Regions from separate parts of the Siccibacter colletis genome, predicted to be linked through region 1. Evidence: predicted binding sites of a transcription regulator. Region 1 holds the regulator's gene; the other holds the start of a gene.
What was found. Region 1 encodes PhoB, which activates phosphate uptake and scavenging genes when phosphate is short. Its sites were predicted from a motif close to CTGTCATAAAACTGNCNNAT; they were not measured.
Positions count from the first base shown of each region.

Region 1 (12,173 bases):
GCCGCAACCTCTTTTTTGAGGGCGTTTAGCCGCTGCTGATTCTCGCCGGGCTGCAGCGCCTGATAGCGGGCAACGGCGGGGTGGCTGGTGGAGCCGCACAGCGGGCAGGGGGTATCCGGCTGGAGGCGGGCGCGCTCGGCTTCCAGGCTTTGAATGATGCGTTCCTGTTCCACCAGGGTTTCCAGATCGCTTTCGTGCTGGCGCTTCTCTTTGTAACGCTGGCGGCGTGCTGCCAGCTCCACCTCCTCGTCGGCAATCTGTTTATCCAGCGCGGCGAGTTCACCCTCCAGCTCTGCCCGGCGTTTGTTCAGCGCGGCGAACTGCGGTTGCAGGGCAGCAAGCTGCTGACGCTCGCGACGCGAGGCGTTCAACTGATGTAAATGAGTACTTACTTCTTCCCGGTTCAGGGAGAGCGCCGCCGCTGGCAGCAACGCCAGCTTCTGTTGACTGGCCGCGATAGCCTGCTCGCGTTCCCGGCGCTGTTTTTCATCGCGCTGCTGCTGAGCAAAGGCCATGCGCCAGCCGGTCAGCTCCGCGCTCCACAGGCGGTAGCGGTCGTGCTGGCTCAACCAGCTCTCGGTCTGGCTGATTTCAGCGTGCAGCGACCTGAGCTGGCCGTCAGCCAGCTGGCGCACCTGCTGGCGGCGTACTCTCGCCTGCTGTAAGCGAGCATTCACATTCTCTCGCTGCCGGGCGATCTGCTGCTGCGCCTGCTGACGCTCCTGGCGCTGCTGCCACCAGGGCCGCAGCTTCTCGGCGGGCAGGGCGCGGCTGAGCTGTTCCAGCGCCGGTGCGGCCTCTTTCAGCGCCTGTTCCGCCCCGGCATGCGCCTGGCGGGTGCGCTGCTGTTCCGCCGTCAGCCCGGCCAGCTGGTTCAGCCACTGCTGCTGCGCCTGAAGCGTCTGCTGTTCGGCGACACGCTGTTTTTCTTCGTCAGTAAGCGCCTGCAAACTTTGCGTCAGCTGCTGGTGCTGTTCGGCGTCGAGCAACATCACGCCCTGCGCCTGGGCTTCGAGCTTCTCCAGCGCGCTGCGCGCTTCCTTATGCTTTTCAAAGACTTTTGCCGAAATCAGGCCGTAAATTTCGGTGCCGGTCAGCTCCTCCAGCAGTTCGGCGCGCTCTTTGGCGTCGGCATTGAGGAAGGCGGCAAACTGCCCCTGGGAGAGCATCATCGACCGGGTGAAGCGGTCGTAGTCCAGCCCGGTGAGGGCGGCGACCATATCCAGCTTGTCTTTAATTTTATCGGCGAGGATTTTGCCGTCGCTGACCTGGGCCAGCTCGACGCGCGGCGCCTGCAGGTTGCCTTCGATCTGATTACGCGCCCGGTACTGGCTCCAGAACGCGCGATACGCCACGCCTTTTACTTCAAACTCCACCTCCGCCAGGCACTCGGCGGTATCGCGGGTCATGAGATCGTTCTGCGCCTGGGAAATATTACTCAGGCGCGGCGTCTTGTGATAAAGCGCCAGGCAGATGGCGTCCAGCAGGGTGGTTTTCCCCGCCCCGGTGGGGCCGGTGATGGCAAACAGACCGTTGCTGGCGAACGGCTCGGCGGTAAAGTCGATTTTCCACTCGCCTTTCAGGGAGTTCAGGTTTTTTAACCGCAGGCTCAGGATTTTCATGCGTCATCCTCCTGCTGCATCTCTTCCAGCGTTCGGGCTAACAGGGTGCGCAGCGGCGGTTTTTCTTCCTCGCTCAGCGCTTCCAGCGCCAGCCGACGGTCAAACACCTCTTCAACCTGTAGCTCGCTCAGGGTTTCGTAGTGCTCTCCGGCAGCCATCTGCTCGCGCTGTTCGCGGCTGCGGCGCAGCAGCACTACCTCTACCGGCAGATCTTCCGTCATCGCCAGCACCTGGCGCTGCATGTCATACATAAAGGCCTCGCCGCTGACTTCAATATCCAGCCACACTTTGGGGCTGGCGGGGGCATCGCGCCAGCGTTCCAGCTGGCTTTCAATCGCGGTTAAATCGCCTTTCAGCACCGCCAGCGGCTGGGTGACCGGCACCGGCAGCGGTGTAATGTCCTGGAGTTTGCCGTGGCTGAACTCCACCAGCAGCACGCTTTTCTCGCTGCCGGTTTCATCGAAGCTCAGGGCGATGGGCGACCCGCAGTAGCGGATGTGCCCGGTGGAAACCACCTTCTGCGGGCGGTGAATATGCCCCAGCGCGATGTAATCCGCGGCGGGGAAGCGCTCCGCCGGGAACGCCTCCAGGGTGCCGATATAGATGTCGCGCACCGCATCGCTTTTGCTGGCCCCGACGGTAGTAAGGTGCCCGGTGACGATGATCGGCAGGTCGCGATCCCCGCGCAGGGCGCAGGCCGCGTCATAGCACTGCTGGTAGTGATCGGTAATGGCGTGCAGCAGTTGGGTCTGTTTTTCGCTGCCGGACAGACCCGCCTGGCTTTTTACGATGTCGCGCGGGCGCAGAAACGGCACCGGGCAGAGGATCGCCCCGGGCGTGCCGTCGCGGCACTGCAGTACCCGGGCCTGGTTCTCGGCCACCAGCCCGGCGCTGGCGAACACCCAGGTGTTGAGGCAGGCCAGCAGCTCGCGGGATTCATTCAGCGTGGCGACCGAGTCGTGGTTCCCGCCCAGCACGATGAGCTGGCAGCCGGTGGCCTGCAGATTCACCACAAACCGGTTGTACAGCTCGCGGGCGTAACTCGGCGGCGTGCCGGTATCAAAGATATCCCCCGCCACGATGATGGCGTCCACCTGCTGCTCTGCCGCGGTCGCGACCAGCCAGTCGAGAAACGCCTGATGCTCGGCGGCGCGGCTTTTGGTATAAAAATTCTGCCCAAGGTGCCAGTCAGAGGTGTGAATCAGGCGCATGCGGGGATCCTTCATGGAAAAAATGCGTGGGGGCGATTATAAACAAGCTGGACGGGAGATGTCGCGACGCTGTGACATACTCATTTTCTGCGGTCATATACCGGTCATGTTTTTCATAAATCTGTCATAAATGTGAAGCATAATGGCGCCGCGTTTAATATTGATGACTTATATAACAGGGCAAATTATGGCGAGACGCATTCTGGTCGTAGAAGATGAAGCTCCTATCCGTGAAATGGTGTGCTTCGTGCTCGAGCAAAACGGCTTTCAGCCTGTTGAAGCTGAGGATTATGACAGCGCAGTAAACAATCTCAATGAACCCTGGCCCGATCTTATTTTGCTCGACTGGATGCTGCCTGGCGGTTCCGGCCTGCAGTTCATCAAGCATCTCAAACGCGAAGCCCTCACCCGTGATATTCCGGTGATGATGCTGACCGCGCGCGGTGAAGAGGAAGACAGGGTACGCGGGCTGGAAACCGGTGCCGATGACTACATCACCAAACCCTTCTCGCCGAAAGAGCTGGTGGCGCGCATCAAAGCCGTTATGCGCCGCATTTCGCCGATGGCGGTGGAAGAGGTGATCGAGATGCAGGGCTTAAGTCTCGACCCGTCATCACACCGCGTCATGACCGGCGACAATCCGCTGGACATGGGACCGACTGAATTTAAGCTGTTACACTTCTTCATGACTCACCCGGAGCGCGTATACAGCCGCGAACAGCTGCTGAACAACGTCTGGGGCACCAACGTGTACGTCGAGGATCGCACGGTGGATGTGCATATTCGTCGTCTGCGCAAGGCGCTGGAACACAGCGGCCACGATCGTATGGTGCAAACGGTACGCGGGACGGGATATCGTTTCTCTGCGCGTTTCTGACAATCTGACTGGAGTGTGACCCGTGCTGGAACGGCTGTCATGGAAAAGGCTGGTGCTGGAGCTGGTGTTATGTTGCCTTCCCGCATTCATCCTTGGCGCGATATTTGGTTATCTGCCGTGGTTTTTGCTGGCGGCGGTAACCGGACTGCTCATCTGGCATTTCTGGAATCTTCTTCGCCTCTCCTGGTGGCTGTGGGTTGACCGCAGCATGACGCCGCCGCCGGGCAGCGGCAGCTGGGAGCCGCTGCTCTACGGGCTGTACCAGATGCAGATGCGCAATAAAAAGCGCCGTCGCGAACTGGGTAGCCTGATCAAACGCTTTCGCAGCGGGGCCGAGTCGCTGCCGGACGCGGTAATCCTCACCACCGAAGAGGGTACCATGTTCTGGTGTAACGGCCTGGCACAACAGCTGCTGGGGCTGCGCTGGCCGGATGATAACGGGCAAAACATTCTCAACCTGCTGCGCTATCCGGAATTTACCGAATACCTTCACAAGCAGGACTTCTCCCGTCCGCTCAATCTGGTGCTCAACAACGGCCGCCATCTGGAGTTCCGCATTATGCCTTACAGCGAGCAACAGCTGCTGATGGCGGCGCGGGACATCACCCAGATGCACCAGCTCGAAGGGGCGCGGCGCAACTTCTTCGCCAACGTCAGCCATGAGCTGCGCACGCCGCTGACGGTGCTACAGGGCTATCTGGAGATGATGCAGGAGCAGAAGCTTGATGAGCCGTTACGCTCCCGGGCGCTGCACACCATGCGCGAGCAGACCTCCCGCATGGAAGGGCTGGTGAAACAGCTACTGACGCTGTCAAAAATTGAGGCGTCGCCGACGCTGGTGCTGAATGAAAAGATTGATGTGCCGATGATGCTGCGCGTCGTGGAGCGCGAAGCGCAAACCCTCAGTCACGGCAATCACGTGCTGCACTTTGAGATCGAGCCGGATCTGGTGGTGCTCGGTAATGAGGAGCAGCTGCGCAGCGCGATGTCGAACCTGGTGTATAACGCGGTTAACCATACGCCGGTGGGCACCGAGATCACCGTATGCTGGAAGCGCGTGCCGCACGGTGCCTGGTTCAGCGTTTCTGATAACGGGCCGGGGATCGCCTCAGAGCACATTCCGCGCCTTACCGAGCGCTTCTACCGGGTCGATAAAGCGCGCTCGCGCCAGACCGGCGGCAGCGGGCTGGGGCTGGCGATCGTCAAACACGCCGTGAACCATCACGACGCCCGACTGGATATCGAAAGCGCGCCCGGAAAAGGAGCCTGCTTCTCCTTTACCCTGCCTGAACGGCTGATCGTGCAGCCGTCGCGCGAAGCGGTCACCTCTTAAGCTGTCAGCATCACTTTCCATCAGGCCAGATTTCTGGCCTTTTTCCTTTTCGCATAAGTAAAACCTATGATTGCTTTCCGCCAGTTGATGCTTTTTTGGTCGCATGAATGGCGGTGGCTAAAGTGAATAAACAGTGTTTTAAACTGGTCCGTTTTGCATATCTGGAATAATGGTCTGGTTTTACGATCCCGCCTTGCCTTTAAACGTTATAAGCGTTTAAATTGCGCCCCTGTTGTTACCTGTCAGACTGTGATTGCGCGGTAATTCGAAAAACTATTCTTCGCCTGCGTAACCGGGAAGCATATCCCGCTGTTTTTCAAGGTAATCACCACTTTTTCGCCACGTTACGGCGAAAAGCCTTTTTAACGACAACACCATATCCACGAGCCGTAAGAGTTTTATGACCCATCACTTAAAATCACGCGACATTATTGCCCTGGGCTTTATGACCTTCGCGCTGTTCGTTGGCGCAGGCAATATCATCTTCCCTCCAATGGTTGGCTTACAGGCAGGCGAAAACGTCTGGACTGCCGCGTTGGGTTTTCTGCTTACTGCGGTTGGTCTGCCGGTACTGACGGTGATTGCACTGGCTCGCGTGGGCGGCGGTGTTGATAACCTGAGCACGCCGATTGGCAAAAAAGCGGGCGTGCTGCTGGCTACGGTGTGCTATCTCGCTGTCGGGCCGCTGTTCGCCACGCCGCGTACCGCCACCGTCTCCTTTGAAGTGGGCATCGCGCCGCTGACCGGCACCGGCGTTGCGCCGCTGCTGATCTACAGCATCGTCTACTTCCTGCTGGTGATTGGTGTGTCGCTCTATCCGGGCAAACTGCTGGATACCGTGGGCAATTTCCTTGCGCCGCTGAAAATTCTGGCGCTGGTGGTGCTGAGCGTGGCCGCTATCGTCTGGCCGGCGGGGGATATCAGCGTGGCGACCGACGCCTATCAGAATGCGGCATTCTCTAACGGCTTTGTGAACGGCTATCTGACGATGGACACCCTCGGCGCGCTGGTGTTCGGCATCGTTATCGTCAACGCCGCACGTTCCCGTGGCGTGAGCGATGCCCGCCTGCTGACCCGCTACACCGTGTGGGCTGGCCTGATTGCCGGTGTCGGCCTGACGCTGCTTTACCTGGCGCTGTTCCGTCTGGGTTCCGACAGCGCAAGCCTTGTGGATCAGTCTGCTAACGGCGCGGCTATCCTGCATGCTTACGTCCAGCACACCTTCGGCAACGGCGGCAGCTTCCTGCTGGCGGCGCTGATCTTCATCGCCTGCATGGTGACCGCGGTTGGCCTGACCTGTGCCTGCGCCGAGTTCTTCGCCCAGTACCTGCCGCTCTCCTATCGCACGCTGGTATTTATCCTTGGCGGCTTCTCCATGCTGGTCTCTAACCTCGGCCTGAGCCATCTGATCCAGATCTCCGTGCCGGTGCTGACTGCCATTTACCCGCCGTGCATCGTGCTGATTGTGTTAAGCTTCACCCGCCCGTGGTGGAACAACGCGACCCGCGTGATTGCCCCGGCGATGTTTGTGAGCCTGGTGCTGGGTCTGATCGACGGCGTTAAAGCCTCGGCGCTGGCGGATACCCTGCCGGGCTGGATGCAGCATCTGCCGCTGGCCGATCAAAACCTGGCGTGGCTCATCCCGTCGCTGGTGGTGCTGGTGGCCTCCATCATCTGGGACCGCGCAGCGGGACGGCAAGCGACGTCAAACGCGCACTAAGTCTTTGCAGTATTATGTCTAACCACGGGGCCGTCGCTCCGTGGTTTTTTTATTGTGTTGGGTGGTAAAGAAAAGATGGAAAAGGTGAACTCGCTTAAACGCGGTTTGAGCACAAGGCACATCCGCTTTATGGCGTTAGGCTCGGCGATTGGCACCGGGCTTTTTTATGGTTCGGCGGACGCCATCAAAATGGCCGGGCCGAGCGTGCTGCTGGCCTACATCATTGGCGGCGTGGCGGCGTACATTATTATGCGCGCGCTGGGCGAGATGTCGGTCCATAACCCGGCGGCCAGCTCGTTTTCACGCTATGCCCAGGAGAACCTCGGGCCGCTGGCGGGGTACATCACCGGCTGGACCTACTGCTTCGAAATACTGATTGTCGCCATTGCCGACGTTACCGCGTTCGGCATCTATATGAGCGTCTGGTTCCCGACGGTGCCGCACTGGATCTGGGTGCTGAGCGTGGTGATGATCATCTGCGCGGTTAACCTGATGAGCGTGAAGGTGTTCGGCGAGCTGGAGTTCTGGTTCTCGTTCTTCAAAGTTGCCACCATTATCATCATGATCGCCGCCGGTATCGGCATCATTATCTGGGGCATCGGCAACGGCGGTCAGCCCACCGGCATCAGTAATCTGTGGAGCAACGGCGGGTTCTTCAGCAACGGCTGGCTCGGCATGGTGATGTCGCTGCAGATGGTGATGTTCGCCTATGGCGGGATTGAAATTATCGGCATCACCGCCGGGGAAGCGAAAGATCCGCAGAAATCGATTCCGCGCGCGATTAACTCCGTGCCGATGCGCATTCTGGTGTTCTATGTCGGGACGCTGTTCGTCATCATGTCCATCTATCCGTGGAACCAGGTTGGCACCAACGGCAGCCCGTTCGTGCTCACCTTCCAGCATCTGGGCATTACCTTTGCGGCCAGCATTCTCAACTTTGTGGTGCTCACCGCGTCGCTGTCGGCAATCAACAGCGACGTGTTCGGCGTTGGACGTATGCTGCACGGTATGGCGGAGCAGGGCAGCGCGCCGAAGATGTTTGCGAAAACCTCCAGCAAGGGCATTCCGTGGGTGACGGTGCTGGTGATGACCGTGGCGCTGCTGTTCGCAGCCTGGCTTAACTACATCATGCCGGAGAACGTCTTCCTGGTGATCGCCTCGCTGGCGACCTTCGCCACGGTATGGGTATGGATCATGATCCTGCTGTCGCAGATTGCCTTCCGTAAGCGCCTGCCGCCGGAAGAGGTAAAAGCGTTGACCTTCAAAGTGCCGGGCGGCGTAGCCACTACCGTAGTCGGGCTGCTGTTCCTGGTGTTTATTATTGGTCTGATTGGCTACCACCCGGAAACCCGCATCTCGCTGTACGTGGGCTTTGCCTGGATTGCGCTGCTGCTGGTGGGCTGGGTGTTCAAACGCCGCCACGACAGGAAAAAAGCGCTCGTCCGCTGACCACTTCAACCCCGCCGCGCTGGCGGGATTTTTGTTTTCCCTCTACGCTCACAGACGACCTCCGCCCCGCGTCTCCTCCCCGTAATCCGCACGCAGTGAGGAGGGCGACACACGCGCGTTATGGCAAGGTGGCGGCGATAAATATGAGGGAGAAACGCTATGTTGAATGCCTGGCATCTGCCGGTTGCGCCGTTTGTAAAGCAGCAGCAGGAGAGCTTACTGATCACCCTCTGGCTGGCGGGAGACGCGCTGCCGGAGCGGGTAATGCTGCGCTACGAGCTGGATAACGAAGAGACCGCGCTGCGCATGACCCGCGTGCGCGGTGCTACGCCGCCGGGGATTACGGCCTGGCGCGGAAACGTTGATCTCAGCAGCGGCCAGCCGCGCCGCCGCTACAGCTTTAAGCTGCTGTGGCCTGACCGGCAGATGTGGTTTACCCCACAGGGGCTGGCAAAATTTCCGCCCGCCAGCCTTGAGCAGTTTGCCATCGACCTGCCGGACAGCGGGCCGGAGTGGGTGGCGGATCAGGTGTTCTACCAGATCTTCCCGGACCGCTTCGCGCGCGGCAGCCAGCGCCGCCCCGAGCAGGACGCGGTCTACTATCACCACGCCGTCGGGCATGACATTGTGCGCCGCGAATGGGACGCCCCCCTGACCGCCGAGGCGGGCGGGTCCACCTTCTACGGCGGCGACCTGGACGGCATCAGCGAAAAGTTACCCTGGCTGGCAAAACTTGGCGTCACCGCCCTCTATCTCAATCCGGTTTTCGTGGCCCCGAGCGTGCACAAATATGACACCGCCGACTACCGCCACGTCGATCCGCAGCTTGGCGGCGATGCGGCGCTGCTGCGCCTGCGCGAAAACACCCGTCAGCGCGGAATGCGGCTGATCCTCGACGGCGTGTTCAACCACACCGGGGATTCCCACCCGTGGTTTGACCGTCATCAGCAGACCGGGCAGGGCGCCTGTCACCACCCTGACTCGCCGTGGCGCGACTGGTATCAGTTCTCGGAGGAGGGCAAGGCGCTGGACTGGCTCGGCTATGCCAGCCTGCCGAAGCTCGACTTTCGCTCCGCCGGGCTTAAAGCGGAAATCTACGGCGGCGAGAACAGCATCGTGCGCCACTGGCTGAAAGCGCCCTGGTCAATGGATGGCTGGCGGCTGGACGTGGTGCATATGCTGGGGGAAGAGGGCGGCGCGAAAAACAATCGTGAACACGTTGCCGCCATTCGCCAGGCGGCGAAGGCGGAGAATCCACAGGCGTTTGTGTTCGGGGAGCATTTCGGCGATGCCCGCGCCTGGTTGCAGGCCGATGCCGAAGATGCGGCGATGAACTACCGCGGCTTTACCCTTCCGCTGTGGGGGTTCCTGGCGAATACCGATATCTCTTACGACCCGCAGCAGCTCGATGCCCAAACCTGTATCGCCTGGATGGAGCAGTACCGCGCCGGGCTGTCGCACCAGCAGCAGCTGCGCATGTTCAACCAGCTCGACAGCCACGATACCGCGCGCTTTAAAACGCTGCTTGGTAAAGACGTCGCGCGTCTGCCTCTGGCGGTGGTGTGGCTGTTCAGCTGGCCCGGCGTGCCGTGCATCTACTATGGCGATGAAGTGGGGCTGGACGGCAATAACGATCCGTTCTGCCGTAAACCCTATCCCTGGCGGGCGGAGCAGCAGGACCAGACCCTGCTGGCGCTGTATCAGCGCATGGCGGCCCTGCGCAAGCGCAGCCCGGCGCTACGGCGCGGCGGCTGTTGCGTGCAGTATGCTGAAGGCGATGTGGTTATCTTTGTTCGCGTGCTGCAGGGTGAGCGGGTGCTGGTGGCTATCAACCGGGGTGAGGCTCAGCACGTGACGCTGCCGCCGTCGCCGCTGACGGACGGACGCGAATGGCAGCGGCTGGAGGGTGAAGGCGAGCTGCAGGAAGCGAACGTCGCGCTGCCCGCGATATCGGCCACGGTGTGGCGCAGCCGCTAGAGCGCTTTCTGGCGGGCCTGCTCCATCATGGTGGGGTAGAACTGCCAGAACTGTTTTTCCAGCGCGTCGTAGTGGCGGTCGAGATCGTGCCAGGAGTCGCGCAGGGCATCGAGACGTGGACGCCGGTTCGCCATGCCGTTGAGCACGTTCTGAATAAAGGCCATGTCGGCATAGCGCTCCATCCAGCGCTCTGACCAGAGGTGATCGTTAAGATTGATGAAGCGCGGCGGCGTGTCCGGCAGATGCGGCACAATGCTGCCCTGCGCGTGGGCAATAAACGCCGCCAGCGGCTGGGACGGCGACAGCTGTGCCCAGTGGCGCGACAGGAAATGGTCCCACATCACGTCAAGGGTAATCGGGGCGACACGGCGGGTTTCCGGGCGGAACCATTCGCGTGCCTCCTTAACCTGCGGCAGGTTGTCGGTCAGGACATCAATGCGGCGGTGCATGTGGATGCCCGCGACGATATCCGCGGTAAACAGCGTGTCAGGATTGCCGCGCACGAAGTCGGCGAGCAAATTGCCGAGCAGCGAGCTTTGCGCCAGATGCGCCAGATGCAGGTGTGCGAGAAAGTTCATGCGTTAATCATATCCGTAAACAGCCTTAGGGTTGCAGCAAAAGCGCACCAGCACTAGACTAGGCCGCCTGTTTTGTCCTCACGAGTTCCAGCCATGCGCGTTTCAGATTTTGCTTTTGAGTTACCCGATTCACTTATCGCCCATTACCCGCAAGCGCAGCGTAGCGCCTGCCGATTATTGTCGCTCGATGGGCCGACAGGGCAGCTTGAACATGGCACTTTCACGGATCTGCTCGACAAACTCAACCCCGGCGATCTGCTGGTGTTCAATAATACCCGCGTGATCCCGGCGCGCCTGTTTGGCCGCAAGGTCAGCGGCGGCAAGATTGAAGTGCTGGTAGAACGCATGCTGGACGATAAGCGTATTCTGGCACACGTTCGCGCGTCAAAAGCGCCGAAGCCGGGTGCGGAACTGCTGCTGGGCGACGACGAAAGCATCCAGGCCACCATGGTGGCGCGCCACGATGCGCTGTTCGAAATTGCCTTTAACGATGCGCGTCCGGTGCTGGATATTCTTAACGATATCGGCCATATGCCGCTGCCGCCGTACATTGAGCGCCCGGATGAAGATGCCGACCGCGAACTGTACCAGACCGTCTACAGTCAGAAACCGGGGGCCGTTGCTGCGCCTACCGCCGGGCTGCACTTTGACGAGCCGCTGCTGGAAAAGCTGCGCGAAAAAGGCATTGAGATGGCGTTCGTCACGCTGCACGTCGGGGCCGGCACCTTCCAGCCGGTGCGCGTAGACAGCATTGAAGACCACATCATGCACGCCGAATACGCCGAAGTGCCGCAGGAGGTTGTGGATGCGGTGCTGGGGGCCAAAGCGCGCGGTAACCGGGTGATCGCCGTAGGCACCACCTCAGTGCGTTCGCTGGAGAGCGCGGCCCAGGCGGCGCAGGACGCGATGATCGCGCCGTTCTTCGGCGATACCAAAATCTTTATCTATCCGGGTTATCAGTACCGCGTGATCGATGCGCTGGTCACCAATTTCCATCTGCCGGAATCAACGCTCATCATGCTGGTGTCTGCCTTTGCTGGCTATCAGCACACCATGAATGCCTACCGCGAGGCCGTCGAGGCCCAATATCGCTTTTTTAGTTACGGTGATGCGATGTTTATCACGTACAATCCGGCAGCTATAAACGAGCGCCCGGGCGCTTAATCCATTCTGCGCCGCCGGAGCCATTCCGACGGCGCCTGTGCCTTAATCATCAGACTGTTTCTCTGATGTGGAGAAAATTGTGAAATTTGAATTAGATACTACCGACGGCCGCGCGCGCCGCGGTCGCCTCGTGTTTGAGCGCGGCGTGGTTGAAACCCCGGCCTTTATGCCTGTGGGGACTTACGGCACCGTTAAAGGCATGACGCCGGAAGAAGTTGAAGCCACCGGCGCGCAGATTATCC
Region 1 is NZ_CP074352.1:900,549-912,721, forward strand. Features, by position in the region: gene sbcC (exonuclease subunit SbcC) at 1-1,622, opposite strand, end outside; gene sbcD (exonuclease subunit SbcD) at 1,619-2,833, opposite strand; gene phoB (phosphate response regulator transcription factor PhoB) at 3,021-3,710, shown strand; gene phoR (phosphate regulon sensor histidine kinase PhoR) at 3,733-5,043, shown strand; gene brnQ (branched-chain amino acid transporter carrier protein BrnQ) at 5,444-6,763, shown strand; gene proY (proline-specific permease ProY) at 6,839-8,212, shown strand; gene malZ (maltodextrin glucosidase) at 8,372-10,189, shown strand; gene acpH (ACP phosphodiesterase) at 10,186-10,767, opposite strand; gene queA (tRNA preQ1(34) S-adenosylmethionine ribosyltransferase-isomerase QueA) at 10,861-11,931, shown strand; gene tgt (tRNA guanosine(34) transglycosylase Tgt) at 12,011-12,173, shown strand, end outside.

Region 2 (12,173 bases), 1.9 Mb from region 1:
GTTTTTCTCATTATGTGAACCGCCTTGTAGCGATTCAGTTACATGATTGTTAAAACGTTAACCTTTCATTTCCCTTTCACCGCGGCAGAAACTTTACAGGATGTGATATGCGTCTCTTACTGGCGGAAGATAATCGTGAGCTGGCGCACTGGCTGGAAAAAGCGCTGGTGCAGCACGGGTTTGCAGTGGATTGCGTATTTGACGGCCAGGCAGCGGACCATCTGCTGCAAAGCGAGCGCTACGCGATGGCGGTGCTGGATATCGGCATGCCGCGCATGGATGGATTGCAGGTCGTGCAGCGGCTGCGCAAGCGCGGTCAGCATCTGCCGGTCCTGCTGCTGACTGCGCGCAGTGAAGTGGCCGAGCGGGTAAAAGGGCTGAATGCCGGGGCAGATGACTATCTGCCAAAGCCGTTTGAACTGGAGGAGCTTGATGCCCGGTTACGCGCCTTGCTCAGGCGCAGTGAAGGGCAGATACAGGAGATCCAGCGGCTTGGCGAGCTGGCGTTTCACGACGAAGGCTACTTCGAGCTGGCCGGTAAACCACTGGCCCTGACCCCACGCGAATGCGCGCTGCTCACGGTGCTGATGTACCGGCGCGGTCGCCCGGTATCGCGCCAGCACCTGTTCGATCAGGTGTTTAATCTTGCTGACGACGCCAGCCCGGAAAGCATCGAGCTTTACGTTCACCGGCTGCGCAAAAAACTTCAGCCAGGCAATGTACGCATCACTACGCTGCGCGGCCTCGGGTACCTGCTGGAGTGCGGTGATGAAACGCCATAGCGTGCCGCCCTCGCTCTTTTCCCGTCTGCTGTTGTTCCTGGGGCTGCCACTGTTATTGCTGTGGCTGTTTTCCGCCTTCACCAGCTATTTCAGCGCGATGCAGGCCGCTACCCAGGCCTATGACCGCACGCTGCTCTCGTCGGCGCGCATGGTGGCAGAGCGGCTGGTGGTGCGTAACCAGCAGATTCTGGTGGAGGTGCCGTGGGTGGTGCTCGACAGCGTTGAGCTCAATATGAATGACCGGCTCTACTACAAAGTCACCGATATTAACGGCACGGTGATTTCCGGCTACGACGACCTTCCGCCGCTGCCGGCAGGTACGCCGCGCACCACGCTCTATCCGGCGCTGGCGTGGTTTTATCATGCGACCTATCGCGGGCAGGCGATACGCGCAGCCCGGCTGTTGCAGCCGGTAAATGGCGCGGGCGTCAGCGGCATGGTCGAGATCACCGTGGCGGAAACGCTGCAGTCCCGCCACCTGCTGGCGCAGCAGCTGCTCTTCTCGTCGGCGGTGAGCCAGGGCGGGCTGGTGCTGATAACGCTGCTGCTGGCGGGCTGGCTGCTGCGTCGGGTATTGAAACCGATGCGCCAGCTCTCGGGCATGATGGTGCGCCGCGATCCTGGCGTGCTCACGCCACTGCCAGACCATCTGCTGCCCTGGTCGGAAACCCGGCTGCTGGTGGTGGCGTTCAACCGCTATCTCGACAGGTTACGCGCCCTGATTGCCCGCCAGGAGCGGTTCAGCGCCGACGCGTCGCACCAGCTTAAAACCCCGCTGGCGGTACTTAAAATGCAGACTGCGGTAGCGCTGGCCAGCCCGGAGCCGGCGCAGTGGCGCGAGAGCCTGGAGGCCATCAGCCGCACGCTGGATCACACCGTGGAACTGACAGAGCGTCTGCTGCTGCTGGCGCAGCTGAAGCGCAAAGAGCAGGGGGAGCGGGAGTTTGAGGCGGTGGACATGGCTGCGGTGGCGAGAGAATGCTGTTTGTCGCGGCTGGCGCAGGCGCGAATAAAACGCATCGATCTGGGCTATGAAGGTGAGAGCGGGGCGCTGTGGGTCGAGGGCGATCCCATTCTGCTGGGCGAGCTGTGCGCCAACCTGCTGGATAACGCGCTGAAATACACCCCCGAGGGCGGAACCATCACCATTCGCGTGACGGCGATGCAGGCGCGGGTCTGGCTTGAGATTGAGGATAGCGGTCCGGGAATTGAGAGTGCGCTGTCGCAGCAGGCGCTGCAGCCGTTTCAGCGGCTGGAAAGCGGGATTGAGCAACCGGGCGCGGGTCTGGGGCTGGCGCTGGTCAACGATATCGCCCGCTGGCACCGGACGCGGCCTGAACTGCTAAAAAGCGAAACGCTGGGTGGTCTGCGGGTGCGCATCGTCCTGTCGCTGCATCGATGACGCATGGAAAAAAACCGGCAGCGTGGCTGCCGGTGAGGGGGATTATTTCGCGTTGTTAATCGCATCCAGCGCGGCGGCAATGCCCGCGCCGTAAGCCGGATCCACTTCGCTGAACAGGCCGATCTGGCGCTGCTGGATAAACTCCGGAACCGACTTCATGTCATCCGCAATGCGGCGATACATGCGCTGGCGCTCCTCTTCGCCAATCAGCGCAAACAGCTGGCGCGGCTGGCTGAAGTAGTCGGTATCTTCCCGGTGATTCCAGTGATCGGCAGCGCCTTCCAGCGACAGCGGCGGCTCACTGTAGTCCGGCTGCTCCTGGAACACCCCGAAGCTGTTCGGCTCATAGGTCGGGCCGTTGCCGCTGTTGCCGTCCACGCGCATTGCACCGTCGCGGTGATAGTTGTGGAACGGGCAGCGCGGTTTGTTCACCGGGATCTGGTGGTGGTTGACCCCCAGGCGATAGCGGTGCGCATCCCCGTAAGAGAACAGACGCCCCTGCAGCATGCGGTCCGGCGAGAAACCAATACCGGGCACGATGTTAGCCGGCGACATTGCTACCTGTTCCACTTCGGCAAAGTAGTTATCCGGGTTGCGGTTCAGCTCCAGCTCGCCCACTTCGATCAGCGGATAGTCGCCGTGCGGCCAGACTTTGGTCAGGTCGAACGGGTTGTACGGCACGCGTGACGCGTCGGCTTCCGGCATCACCTGCACATAGAATTTCCAGCGCGGGAAGTCGCCGCCTTCAATGGACTCAAACAGATCGCGCTGGGAGCTTTCGCGATCCTCTGCGACCAGACGTTTCGCCTCGTCGTCCATCAGGTTAGCGATACCCTGCGCGGATTTAAGGTGGAACTTCACCCAGAAGCGCTCGTTATCGCTGTTGATGAAGCTGTAGGTGTGGCTGCCGAAGCCGTGCATATGACGGTAGGAGCGCGGCAGCCCGCGGTCGCTGAAGTCGATGGTCAGCTGGTGCAGCGACTCCGGCAGGTGGGAGAAGAAGTCCCATTTCCAGGTCGGGTTGCGCAGGTTGGTACGCGGGTCGCGTTTTACCACGTGGTTCAGATCCGGGAACTTAAGCGGATCGCGCAGGTAGAATACCGGCGTGTTGTTTCCCACCAGATCCCAGTTACCCTCTTCGGTGTAGAACTTGATGGAGAAGCCGCGGATGTCGCGCTCGGCGTCCGCCGCGCCGCGTTCACCGGCCACGGTGGAGAAGCGCAGGAACAGGTCGGTTTTCTTGCCGATCTCAGAGAAAATTTTCGCACGGCTAAAAGCGGTAATGTCCTGAGTCACGGTAAAGGTGCCGTAGGCGGCGGAGCCTTTGGCGTGCATACGACGTTCAGGGATCACTTCCCGGTCGAAGTGCGCCAGCTTTTCAAGGAACCAGACGTCCTGCAGGAGCATCGGGCCGCGCGGGCCTGCGGTGGCGACATTGTTATTATGGGCGACAGGCGCGCCGGAGGCGGTGGTTAACCCTTTCTTATTCATCATGGCTCCTCGAACGGGTAGTGGTGAGCATCATCGCTCTGTGCAATCAATCGGACTGACTTTTCGCACAACACGGTAACGGCCCGGCCGATCGAGAACAATCTGGCAGTTTCTATTGCAGGAATGGCTGGTGCCTTTCAGACGCAGCGGCAGGTTTCAATTCCTTACAATACCCTGGAGAAACACGGTTTATCGCGCCTTGAAAGCAACAAGCGCAACGGTACAATGCCGGCACATCGATTGTGAGTTTATAAAGAGAGCAAAAATGAAAAAAGTCGTGCTTGCTGGTATCGCCAGCTTATTGTTTGTTTCAGGCTACGCCAGCGCCATCAGCGTGAATGCCCAGGCGGGCAAAGAGTACACCAACGTCGGCGTGGGCTTTGGCACCGATACCACCGGGCTGGCGCTGAGCGGTAACTGGGCGCATAACGATGATGACGGCGAAATCGGCGGGCTGGGCATCGGCCTGAACCTGCCGCTGGGACCGCTGCTGGCCACCGTGGGCGGCAAGGGCATCTACCTGAACCCGAAATCTGGTGACGAAGGCTATGCGGCGGCGGTAGGCGGTGGCCTGCAGTGGCCGCTGACCGACAGCTTCCGTCTGTATGGCGAGTACTACTACTCCCCGGACTCGCTCTCCAGCGGCGTGAAGGACTATGAAGAAGCGAACGCCGGCGTGCGCTGGACCATTATGCGTCCGATCAGCATCGAAGCGGGTTATCGCTACATCAACCTCGCCGGCAAAGATGGCGATCGCGACAACGCGGTGGCCGACGGCCCTTACGTGGGTGGCATCGTCTCCTTCTGATCCCCAGGGCGCGGCACATTGCCGCGCCTTTTCGCTTTCCCCGGTATCGCCTTGCGCTATAGTAGAGCCTTCACTCTATGCGGAGTAAGTCGATGTTAACTGTGGAAATGCTCTCTACCGGCGATGAAGTCCTGCACGGGCAAATCGTTGATACCAACGCCGCCTGGCTTGCCGATTACCTCTTCACGCAGGGTTTACCCTTCACGCGCCGCAACACCGTGGGCGACGATCTCGACAGCCTGATCGCCATTTTGCAGGAGCGCAGCACCGAAGCCGATGTGGTTATCGTCAACGGCGGCCTTGGCCCCACCAGCGACGATCTTAGCGCGCTGGCTGCTGCACGCGCCGCTGGCGTTGAGCTGGAGCTGCAGGCGTCGTGGCTTGAGCATATGACGCGCTTTTTCGAAAGCCGTGGCCGGGTGATGGCGCCCAGCAACCGCAAACAGGCGATGATCCCCGCCGGCAGCGAGATGCTCGATAACCCGGTTGGCACTGCCTGCGGCTTTGCACTGACGCTTAACCGCTGCACCTTCTTCTTCACCCCAGGCGTGCCGTCTGAATTTAAAGTGATGGTCGAGAAAGAGATCCTCCCGCGCATTCAGCAGCGTTTTGAACTACCGGCCCCTCCGGTGTGCCTGCGCCTGACTACGTTTGGCCGTTCGGAAAGCGATCTTGCTCAGAGTCTGAGCCACCTGAACCTGCCGGATGGCGTGGTGATGGGGTACCGCTCCTCCATGCCAATCATTGAACTGAAACTCACCGGACCGGCCAGCCAGCGGGCGCAGATGGAAGCCCTGTGGCCGGAGGTGCGCCAGGTGGCCGGCGAGAGCCTGATTTTCGAAGGTACCGTGGGGCTGCCGGGTTTGCTGGCCGAGAGCCTGCGCGCCCGTGACCTGCGGCTGTGCGTGAGCGAGCAGTTCACCGCTGGCCTGCTGTCGCTGGAGCTGAATCAGGCCGGCGCGCCGCTGGCGGATGGGGAAGTGCTGGCACCGCGTGCTGAGTCGCTGGCTGAGATCGCCGCCCGGGCGCGGGCGCTGTCACAGGCGGCGGACGGCGCACTGGCGCTGGTGACGGGGGCACATCAGGACGACAGCCTGCTGTTTGCGCTGCACAGCGACGCGGGCAGCCGTGCTATTCGCGTTCAGCTGAGCCTGGCGAATCACCGCCTGCCGGTGCGCCAGGCGGTGGCCTCAATGATTGCCCAGAACATGCTGCGCCGTCTGCTCAACGGGGATGATGTCTCCCAGGGTCATGGCTGGGTGCGGGTGACGGAGCGTCTTACCCTGTAGACAGGTAAAACCATACCCTGCTGCATTACCGCGCCCGACAAACCTGCCGGGCGCGGCTCTGTATCCGACCTGCATATCCTGTCTCATCCCGCCATACAGGCTGTCACGCTAAATTCCGCCTTCACATAACGCAAATCAGCGACCAGCATTTGCTTCGTAAATGCGCGTTTTCGAGCATAAAACGTGATCTGATGCTCTTTTTTGTTGTTTTGTCTTAAATCTGTAACATTCCGTGTGTCATTTCACAGTAACATTGGCCGCCTTTTTCTAACATTGGCACCCTTTTGTTTAACACAGGCGATTCGTTGCCGGGCGTTTCCGCTGACGATAATAACTATATGGCCCCGGAGGCTTAATGATCGGTATTTTCCAACCTGCACCCCATCAATCGCGGCTGCCCGACGGGCAGATCGATCCGCTGTACCGCCGTCTGCGCTGGCAGATCTTTATGGGGATTTTCTTTGGCTATGCAGCCTACTATCTGGTGCGCAAGAACTTTGCGCTGGCAATGCCTTACCTGATTGAGCAGGGCTTCTCGCGCGGCGATCTGGGCTTTGCGCTGTCGGGGATCTCCATCGCCTACGGCTTTTCAAAATTCATTATGGGGTCGGTGTCGGATCGCTCGAATCCGCGCGTCTTTCTGCCGGCGGGGCTGATCCTCGCCGCGGCGGTAATGCTGTTTATGGGCTTTGTGCCCTGGGCGACCTCCAGCATCGCCGTGATGTTCGTGCTGCTGTTCCTGTGCGGCTGGTTCCAGGGTATGGGCTGGCCGCCGTGCGGGCGCACCATGGTGCACTGGTGGTCGCAGAAGGAGCGCGGCGGGATTGTGTCGGTGTGGAACTGCGCACATAACGTCGGCGGCGGGCTGCCACCGCTGCTGTTCCTGCTGGGTATGGCCTGGTTTAATGACTGGAAAGCGGCACTTTATATGCCTGCGTTTGCGGCCATCATCGTGGCGCTGATTGCCTTTGCGCTCATGCGCGATACACCGCAGTCCTGCGGTCTGCCGCCCATTGAGGAGTACAAAAACGACTATCCGGACGACTACAGCGATAAGCATGAGGAAGAGCTGACCGCGAAGCAGATTTTCATGCAGTACGTGCTGCCGAATAAGTTGCTGTGGTATATCGCTATCGCCAACGTGTTTGTCTACCTGCTGCGCTACGGCATCCTCGACTGGTCACCGACCTATCTGAAGGAAGTGAAGCACTTTGCGCTGGATAAATCCTCCTGGGCCTACTTCTTCTATGAGTATGCGGGTATTCCAGGGACGTTGCTGTGCGGCTGGATGTCGGACAAAGTCTTTCGCGGCAACCGCGGCGCAACCGGCGTGTTCTTTATGACGCTGGTGACTATCGCCACCGTGGTGTACTGGCTGAACCCGCCGGGCAACCCGCATGTCGATATGATCTGCATGATTGTTATCGGCTTCCTGATCTATGGCCCGGTGATGCTGATTGGTCTGCACGCGCTTGAGCTGGCTCCGAAGAAAGCGGCAGGCACGGCGGCAGGCTTTACCGGGCTGTTCGGTTACCTCGGTGGATCGGTGGCGGCCAGTGCCATTGTCGGTTACACCGTGGACTTCTTCGGCTGGGACGGCGGCTTCATCGTCATGATTGGCGGAAGCGTGCTGGCGGTGCTGCTGCTGATTGTGGTGATGATCGGTGAGCGCAAGCACCATCAGGCGATCGCGGCGAAACGCGGGTAAGAGAAGGGCAGATAAGAAAAAGGCGGGCCATCAGGCCCGCTTTTTTTACAGTTCGATTTCGATATCGCCCCGCGCTTTACAGCAGCAGGGCAGAATATCGCCTGGTTCAATGAACGCCAGCGGCTCGGTAAGCCAGGTGACTTCCCCGGACACCAGACGCGTCCGGCACGACCCGCAGTACCCTTCCCGGCACTGATACTCTACCGGCACCTTATGTGACTCGAGCGCCAGCAGCAGAGAAGGATGCTCTTCCAGGCACTCAAGCTGAGCGCCGGTGAGGCGTAAGGTAATGCGGTTATTCATCACTCAGAGCTGGAAATCGCTGAGGTCGTCGGTGTTCACTTCAGAGTCAATCTGACCGACCAGGTAAGAGCTGACTTCCACTTCCTGCGGTGCCACCTGCACGTTATCGGACACCAGCCAGGTGTTGATCCACGGAATCGGGTTAGAGCGCGTCTGGAATGGCAGATCGAGGCCCACCGCCTGCATACGGATGTTGGTGATGTACTCGACGTACTGGCAGAGAATGTCTTTGTTCAGGCCGATCATCGAGCCGTCTTTGAACAGGTACTCTGCCCACTCTTTCTCCTGCTGTGCCGCCAGCACAAACAGGTCATAGCTTTCCTGTTTGCACTCTTCGGCGATCTCCGCCATTTCCGGGTCATCTGTGCCGCTGCGCAGCAGGTTCAGCATATGCTGCGTGCCGGTGAGGTGCAGCGCTTCGTCGCGGGCGATGAGGCGGATAATCTTGGCATTGCCTTCCATCAGTTCGCGCTCGGCGAAGGCGAAGGAGCAGGCGAAGGAGACATAGAAGCGAATCGCTTCCAGCGCGTTGACGCTCATCAGGCAGAGGTAAAGCTTCTTCTTCAGCTCGCGCAGGTTCACGGTCACGGTTTTGCCGTTAACGCTGTGGGTGCCTTCGCCCAGCAGATGCCAGTAGCTGGTCATCTCAATCAGATCGTCGTAGTAGTGGGAGATGCCTTCCGCACGCTTGAGGATCTGCTCGTTGTTGACGATGTCGTCGAACACCACCGCCGGATCGTTAACGATGTTGCGGATAATGTGGGTGTAGGAGCGCGAGTGGATGGTCTCAGAGAACGCCCAGGTTTCTACCCAGGTTTCCAGCTCCGGAATGGAGATCAGCGGCAGCAGCGCCACGTTCGGGCTGCGGCCCTGGATAGAATCCAGCAGCGTCTGGTATTTCAGGTTGCTGATGAAGATGTGCTTCTCGTGATCCGGCAGCGCCTGATAGTCGATACGGTCGCGGGAAACATCCACTTCTTCCGGACGCCAGAAGAAGGAGAGCTGTTTTTCGATCAGCTTTTCGAAGATGTCATATTTCTGCTGGTCGTAGCGCGCCACGTTAACCGGCTGGCCAAAGAACATCGGTTCCAGCAGCTGATTATTCTTCGTCTGTGAAAAGGTGGTGTATGCCATGAATGTGGGTCCTGTCTGCGAACAATATCTGCTGTTAATGGTGGATGCGCTTCGCTTATCCACCCTACGGCTTGATGTTGCGGTTATTCTCGTAGGGCAGGTAAGCGAAGCGCACCTGCCGCCTTAACAACAAGAGGGCGGGTTTCCCCGCCCCGCTTAATCAGATTTTACATGCGCCGCTTTCGCAGCCGTCGTCCTGAATGGACGGCGCCAGGTCATCCTGGGAGTCCTCTGCACCATCACGGGTGTTCTGGTAGTAGAGGGTTTTCACGCCAAATTTATAGGCGGTGAGCAGGTCTTTCAGCAGCTGCTGCATCGGCACTTTGCCTGACGGGAAACGCGTCGGGTCATAGTTGGTGTTCGCCGAAATAGACTGGTCAATGAACTTCTGCATCAGACCAACCAGCTGCAGGTAACCGTCGTTGTTCGGCATGTCCCACAGCAGTTCGTACTGATCTTTCAGGCGCTCATACTCCGGCACCACCTGGCGCAGGATACCGTCTTTCGACGCTTTGATGCTGACGTGGCCGCGCGGCGGCTCAATGCCGTTGGTGGCGTTCGAGATCTGCGAGGAGGTCTCAGACGGCATCAGGGCAGAGAGCGTGGAGTTACGCAGGCCGTGGGTCTTGATGGACTCACGCAGCGCTTCCCAGTCGAGGTGCAGCGGCTCGTTAGCGATGCCATCGAGATCCTTTTTATAGGTGTCGATCGGCAGGATGCCTTTGCTGTAGGTGGTTTCGTTGAACCACGGGCAGGCGCCTTGCTCTTTTGCCAGCTCGTTCGAGGCTTTCAGCAGGTAGTACTGAATCGCTTCGAAGGTTTTGTGCGTCAGGTTGTTGGCGCTGCCGTTGGAATAACGCACGCCGTGCTTCGCCAGGTAGTAGGCGTAGTTGATGACGCCGATACCCAGGGTACGACGACCCATCGCACCGCGTTTTGCCGCCAGAATCGGGTAGTCCTGGTAGTCCAGCAGGGCGTCGAGCGCACGCACCGCAAGGATCGCCAGCTCTTCCAGCTCGTCCAGGCTGTCAATCGCGCCGAGGTTGAAGGCGGAGAGGGTGCACAGGGCGATTTCGCCGTTTTCGTCGTTGACGTCGTCCAGCGGTTTGGTCGGCAGGGCGATCTCAAGGCACAGGTTAGACTGGCGCACCGGCGCAACCACCGGGTCGAACGGGCTGTGGGTGTTGCAGTGGTCCACGTTCTGGATGTAGATACGGCCCGTAGAGGCGCGCTCCTGCATCATCAGGGAGAACAGGTCCACCGCTTTCACGCGCTGCTTACGGATGCTGTCGTCTTTTTCGTATTTCACGTACAGACGCTCAAACTCGTCCTGATCGGCGAAGAAGGCGTCGTACAGGCCAGGAACGTCAGACGGGCTGAACAGGGTGATGTCTTCACCTTTCAGCAGGCGGGTGTACATCAGCTTGTTGATCTGCACGCCATAGTCCATGTGACGCACGCGGTTGGCGTCGGTACCACGGTTGTTTTTCAGCACCAGCAGGCTTTCCACTTCCAGATGCCACATCGGGTAGAAGAGGGTTGCCGCCCCGCCGCGCACGCCGCCCTGAGAGCAGGATTTCACCGCGGTCTGGAAGTGCTTGTAGAACGGAATACAGCCGGTGTGGAAGGCTTCACCGCCGCGGATCGGGCTGCCCAGCGCACGAATGCGGCCGGCATTGATGCCGATACCGGCGCGCTGGGAAACGTATTTCACAATGGCGCTGGAGGTGGCGTTGATGGAGTCGAGGCTGTCGCCGCACTCGATCAATACGCAAGAGCTGAACTGACGGGTCGGCGTACGCACGCCGGACATGATCGGCGTCGGCAGCGAGATCTTAAAGGTTGATACCGCGTCATAGAAACGCTTCACGTAGTCGAGACGGGTTTCGCGCGGGTAGTTAGAGAACAGGCAGGCCGCGACGAGGATATACAGGAACTGCGCGCTCTCGTAGATCTCGCCGGTGACGCGGTTCTGGACCAGGTATTTCCCTTCAAGCTGTTTTACCGCAGCGTAAGAGAAGTTCATGTCGCGCCAGTGGTCGATAAAGCCGTCCATCTGCTCGAACTCTTCTACGGAGTAGTCTTCCAGCAGGTGGCGGTCATATTTGCCCAGCTCCACCATTTTTACCACGTGGTCGTGCAGCGTCGGCGGCTCGAACTGGCCGTAGGCTTTCTTACGCAGGTGGAAAATGGCCAGGCGCGCGGCGAGGTACTGATAATCCGGCGCATCGCGGGAGATCAGGTCGGCTGCGGCCTTGATGATGGTTTCATGAATGTCAGAGGTTTTAATCCCGTCGTAAAACTGGATGTGGGAACGCAGTTCAACCTGAGAGATTGAGACGTTCTCCAGGCCTTCCGCCGCCCAGTCAAGCACACGATGGATTTTATCGAGGTTAATGCGCTCGGTCGCACCGTCACGCTTAGTCACCAGCAGACTCTGATTCATGAGGAATGTACCCGTCCGTAAGAAATAGAAAAAATATCCCCCGCTTATACACAGCCGCCAGTCTGTGACTAACTCTGTGGATAAATACTACATATAGGGGGTTTGAGATAAGTTTAACGCTAGATGATGAGTATTCTAGTAGGGAATCATTTGAGAACAAGAGTTGATTTTGAGATGTTTTTGCGTCTTATTCGGCGGGTCTATGGCTAAGCCCTCGTATCGTAAGGCTTGTTGGCTATGTCAATAAGTTGCAAAAAAAAATGAAAATTTGATCGAGTGCTGATTTCTTCAACGACCCGACAAAATTGCGCGGTAAAGCCCGCGCAATCCTTATAGCAAATACTTATGTCGTTAGGCGTTTTTTGCTTCGGTATGCAACATATAGTTAACATCAACCCCCGGCGCGAGACGGAATTTGTTGGTCAGCGGGTTGTAGTGCAGGCCGGTGATATGACGCTCTTTAAGCGGCGTATCGTCAATCCATGCCAGTAGCTCGGACGGCTTGATAAACTTCTTCGCATCGTGAGTGCCCTTCGGCACCATGCGCAGCACGTATTCCGCGCCGACTACCGCCATCAGCCAGGATTTAGCATTGCGGTTAAGCGTTGAGAAGAACACGTGGCCGCCGGGCTTTACCAGCGCGGCGCAGGCGCGTACCACCGACTGCGGGTCCGGGACGTGCTCCAGCATCTCCATACAGGTGACGACATCGTAGCCCGCCGGGTTCTGCGCCGCGTGCTCTTCAACGGTGCGCTGGATGTAGTCAACCTTCACGCCGCTCTCCAGCGCGTGCAGGCGCGCCACTGCCAG
Region 2 is NZ_CP074352.1:2,786,985-2,799,157, reverse strand. Features, by position in the region: gene tctD (transcriptional regulator TctD) at 108-782, shown strand; gene KFZ77_RS13465 (sensor histidine kinase) at 769-2,184, shown strand; gene KFZ77_RS13460 (catalase) at 2,227-3,678, opposite strand; gene KFZ77_RS13455 (YfaZ family protein) at 3,941-4,483, shown strand; gene KFZ77_RS13450 (nicotinamide mononucleotide deamidase-related protein YfaY) at 4,576-5,772, shown strand; gene glpT (glycerol-3-phosphate transporter) at 6,128-7,480, shown strand; gene yfaE (class I ribonucleotide reductase maintenance protein YfaE) at 7,526-7,783, opposite strand; gene nrdB (class Ia ribonucleoside-diphosphate reductase subunit beta) at 7,787-8,917, opposite strand; gene nrdA (class 1a ribonucleoside-diphosphate reductase subunit alpha) at 9,078-11,363, opposite strand; gene ubiG (bifunctional 2-polyprenyl-6-hydroxyphenol methylase/3-demethylubiquinol 3-O-methyltransferase UbiG) at 11,715-12,173, opposite strand, start outside.
Region 2: the regulator PhoB is predicted to act here: its motif matches at 5,982-6,001, upstream of glpT (glycerol-3-phosphate transporter).